DNA from 2 places in the Kitasatospora sp. NPDC002965 genome. Region 1 is predicted to be linked to the other one. Evidence: riboswitches for the same ligand, from Rfam matches in the RefSeq annotation. Region 1 holds a riboswitch; the other holds the start of a gene.
What was found. A riboswitch is a leader RNA that binds a small molecule or an ion and turns the genes downstream of it on or off. The one in region 1 is predicted to bind cobalamin.
Positions count from the first base shown of each region.

Region 2: another riboswitch for cobalamin. It lies ahead of ABZY91_RS06990 (ABC transporter substrate-binding protein); the one in region 1 lies ahead of ABZY91_RS03220 (ribonucleoside-diphosphate reductase subunit alpha).

Region 1 is NZ_JBEXNT010000004.1:87,900-90,092, forward strand. It holds gene ABZY91_RS03215 (hypothetical protein) at 1-48, opposite strand, end outside; cobalamin riboswitch at 555-697, shown strand; gene ABZY91_RS03220 (ribonucleoside-diphosphate reductase subunit alpha) at 882-2,193, shown strand, end outside.
Region 2 is NZ_JBEXNT010000010.1:84,261-86,453, forward strand. It holds partial or broken gene ABZY91_RS06985 (hypothetical protein) at 19-186, shown strand; cobalamin riboswitch at 530-735, shown strand; gene ABZY91_RS06990 (ABC transporter substrate-binding protein) at 824-1,810, shown strand; gene ABZY91_RS06995 (iron chelate uptake ABC transporter family permease subunit) at 1,807-2,193, shown strand, end outside.

The DNA.
Region 1 (2,193 bases):
ATGCTGCCAGTGGTGCGAGGGCACCGGCATCGGCGGCTGGGGCTGCACCGGAGGCTGCGGCGCGGGCGGCGGAACAGGCGGCTGAACGGGCGGCGGCACCTGGATCGACTGCGGCGGCTGCGGCGCCGCGGGCGCCGGCGGCCGGGCCGGCGGCGGCGCGGGCGGTCCGTACGACGCCGGAGGCGGTCCGAAGCCGCCCGGTGCCGGCGGCACGGCCTGGCCGCCGGAGGGCTGCTGCCCCGGCGGCACCGGTCCGGGTCCACCCGGCTGCTGGTTCTGTGCGCCCCCCGCACCGGCGGGAGGGGCCGGCTGCTCCCCCGGCGAAGCGGGCTGTCCAGACCACTCCCCGGGCACGCCCGTTCCGTCGCTCATGAGGCGAGATCGTAGGGCATGGCCCTGACCGGCGACCGCCCCGGTCACCATTCCGTTTCCGAATCCTGACAAGCCCCGGGGCGTCCGGAACCCCGGCCCGCGCCCCTTCCCGGCTCCCGCCCCGGTACCAGCGGTCATCGCGCCAACACGCCGCGCTGCACAACATGTGGTGTCGCATCGAGAGAGCACCACTAGATGTATGCTCGACCCTGCTGTCGACGCAGGGGAACCCGGTGCAAGTCCGGGACTGCCCCGCAGCGGTGAGCGGCCGTCTCCCCATGGGAGCCCGCGAGTCCGAGTACCTGCCGACGGTGTGCGAGCGCCTCCCCGCAGAGGCCCCAGCACGAGCACCACCTTCCGGGCCTCGCGGGCGGGCCGGGGACGACACGCCGCGCGACGCCACGGGCGCCCGCGCCGTCCTCCCCTGCCCCGAACGGCCCGGCCCCCCGATCTACCGACGCCGATCGCCGCCAGGAGAGAGCGCCTTGACCACCGCTGCCTCAGTCACCCTGCCCGCCCAGGGTTCCAGCTCCGCCCCCGCCGACCGTACGGTCTCCGACCCCGGTGGCGCGCTCCTCCGAGTGCTGACCGACCGCAGCGTCGACCTCCCCCAGGTGGACCCGGGTCACGTCGCCGCCGCCGCGCTGCGCGGCCGCAACGCCGGCTCGGACTTCGCCGAGCTGCGCGGCCTGGCCATCGACGCCGCCGCGTCGATGATCGCCGAGGACCCGCAGTACTCGAAGCTGGCGGCCCGGCTGCTCGCGCTGGAGATCGTCGACGAGGCGGCGACCCAGGGCGTGGTCTCCTTCTCCACCTCGATCACCGTCGGCCACGCCGAGGGCCTGATCGGCGACACCACCGCCGCGTTCGTCGCCAAGCACACCGAGGCGCTGAACGCCCTGGTCGACCCGGCCGGCGACGACCGCTTCGAGTACTTCGGCCTGCGCACCGTGCAGTCCCGCTACCTGCTGCGTCACCCGATCACCCGCAAGGTCGTCGAGACCCCTCAGCACTTCCTGCTCCGCGTCGCCTGTGGCCTGGCGGTCGGCGACAACGAGCAGTCGGTGCGCGAGGTGGCCGAGCTGTACCGCCTGATGAGCCGGCTGGAGTACCTGACCTCCTCGCCGACCCTCTTCAACTCCGGCACCCGGCACCCGCAGATGTCCAGCTGCTACCTGCTGGACTCGCCGCTGGACAACCTGGACTCGATCTACTCGCGGTACGCCCAGATCGCCCGCCTCTCCAAGCACGCCGGCGGCATCGGCCTCTCCTACTCGCGGATCCGCTCGCGCGGCTCGCTGATCCGGGGCACCAACGGCAAGTCGAACGGCATCGTCCCGTTCCTGCGCACCCTCGACTCCTCGGTCGCCGCCGTCAACCAGGGCGGCCGTCGCAAGGGCGCGGCCTGCGTCTACCTGGAGACCTGGCACGCGGACATCGAGGAGTTCCTGGAGCTCCGCGACAACACCGGTGAGGAGGCGCGCCGCACCCACAACCTCAACCTCGCGCACTGGATCCCCGACGAGTTCATGCGCCGGGTCAACGCCAACGCCGACTGGTCGCTGTTCTCCCCGGCCGACGTCCCCGAGCTGGTCGACCTGTGGGGCGCCGACTTCGACGAGGCCTACCTCAAGGCCGAGCTGGCCGGCAAGGCCGTCCGCACCATCCCCGCGCAGACCCTGTACTCCCGGATGATGCGCACCCTCGCGCAGACCGGCAACGGCTGGATGACCTTCAAGGACGCGTCCAACCGCGCCGCCAACCAGACCGCGCTGCCCGGTCGCACCGTCCACTCCTCCAACCTCTGCACCGAGATCCTGG
Region 2 (2,193 bases), on a different contig from region 1:
CCGGCCTCGACGTCACCGCTGGTCAAAGACGCCAACTGGCAGACCGATGTCCAGGGTGGCCAGTGGAAGCCGGCGCCCGGTACGACGGTCCACCGGGTCAGCACGACGCTGGACTACTGCCAGATCATCCCGGCCGGGAAGTCGCTCGACCTGCCGATCATCTACTCCCTCCCGATCACCGGTCCGGTGAACACGAGCCTGTCGACCGGCGGTACGGCGTACGCGCCGGTGACCGACAACCTCAAGAGACTCGGTACGGCGACCCCGCCGGCCGGTGGCTGCAGTGCCGGGAACCGGGACGCGACCAAGATCTACTCCCCGGCCGGCCGGCCGATCCCGGAGGCGGCCCGGAAGGCCGGGTGGGAGACGAAGGGAAGTGCCCCCGGGCGCCGGGGCCGACGCCGACCACGAGCCCCGAAAACTGCTCGGCGACGCCGACCGACCGTTCTCGGCCACCCGGGCGCGCTCGCCGACGAACCATCCGAACGATCACCCCAGGTACCGGCCGACACCGACCTGACCACGCCTGATACCTTGCAGTGGCCATGGTGTTCGGGAAACCGGTCTGAGTCCGGTGCGGCCCTCGCCACTGTTGCCGCGGAGTGCCGCGGCCCTCGCTGACCGGCTCTGCCAGCGGTCAGGGCCACTGGGTCGGCTGGAAGAGCCACCCGGGAAGGTCGGCTGCGGCGTGTCGATGCGGAAGCCAGGAGACCGGCCACGGCGCGACATGTTCCACGAGGGTTTTGGAGAACACGTGCCCAGCGCTCTGCCGTACCCGTTCCGTTCCATACGTTCCGTAGGTGCCGCAGGTCCCACAGGTCCGGTGCGCGTCGGCCGCGCGGTCGCGGCCTTCCTGTTCACCGGTGTGCTCGGCGCCTGCGCGGGCGCCCCCGCACCCGACGCGCCCAGTGCGACGGCCGGCAGTGCCGGGCCGGTCACCGTGAACAACTGCGGGACCACCGTGACGGTCGGCGCGCCGCCCGAGCGGCTGGTGACGCTCAATCAGGGTGCGACCGAGGTGGCCCTGGCCCTCGGCCTGGAGTCCCGCATGGCCGGTACCGCCTATCTCGACAATGCCGTCCCGGAGAAGTGGAAGGCGGCCTACGACTCCGTGCCGGTGCTCTCCAAGGACTACCCGACGAAGGAGAAGCTCCTCGCGGCGCGGCCCGACTTCCTGTACGCCTCCTACTCCAGCGCGTTCACCGACAAGGTCGCGGGCACCCGGGACGAGCTGGGCGGCCAGGGCATCCCGTCGTACCTGTCCCCGTTCGGCTGCTCGGACAAGAGCCAGGTGCCGCCGCCGACCTGGCAGGCGATGTGGGGCGAACTGAACGACGTCGCCAGGGTCTTCGGCGTCACGGAGCGGTCCGCCGCGATCCAGCGGCAGCAGGAGCAGCAGCTGGCCCAGTTCACGGCGACGGCCGCGGGCAAGGGCCTGAAGGTCCTGTGGTTCGACTCGGACACCAAGGCACCGTTCGTCGGCTCCGGCCATGGCGGGCCTCAGCTGGTGCTCGACGCGGTGGGGGCCCGCAACGTCTTCGCAGACCTGCCCGGTGCCTGGCAGAACGTGAGCTGGGAGCAGGTCGTCGCCGCGGACCCGGACGCCATCGTGCTCGCGGACGCCGACTGGGACACGGCCCAGTCCAAGATCGACTATCTGCAGGGCGACCCGGTGCTGAGCAAGCTCACCGCCGTGCAGCGCAAGGCCTTCGTGGTGGTGCCGTTCTCCGAGTCGACCCCCGGTGTGCTGCTCGCCGACGGTGCCGCCCGGGTGTCGGCGGGACTGGGCCGACTGCACCCGGGATCATGACCGCCACGTCCCCTCCCGCCGTGCGGCTCACCGGTCCGGGCCGCACGGCGGCGGCCCTGGCCGTCGCCGCGGCCCTGCTCCTGGCCACCGTGCTCCTCGGTCTGGCCGTGGGCTCGCACCACGAGCCGGTCCGGACGGTGATCGACGTCGTGGTGCGCCGTCTCGGGCTGGGCGACCCGCACGTGACGCTGCTGGACGACCAGATCGTCTGGCAGTTGCGGCTGCCCCGGGTTCTGGGAGCGGCTGCCACCGGCGCCGGTCTCGCGGTCTGCGGTGCCGTGCTGCAGACACTGACCGGGAACGACCTGGCCGACCCCTTCCTGCTCGGGATCTCGGACGGAGCCGCCGCCGGCGCGGTCACCGTGATCGTCCTCGGGGTCGGC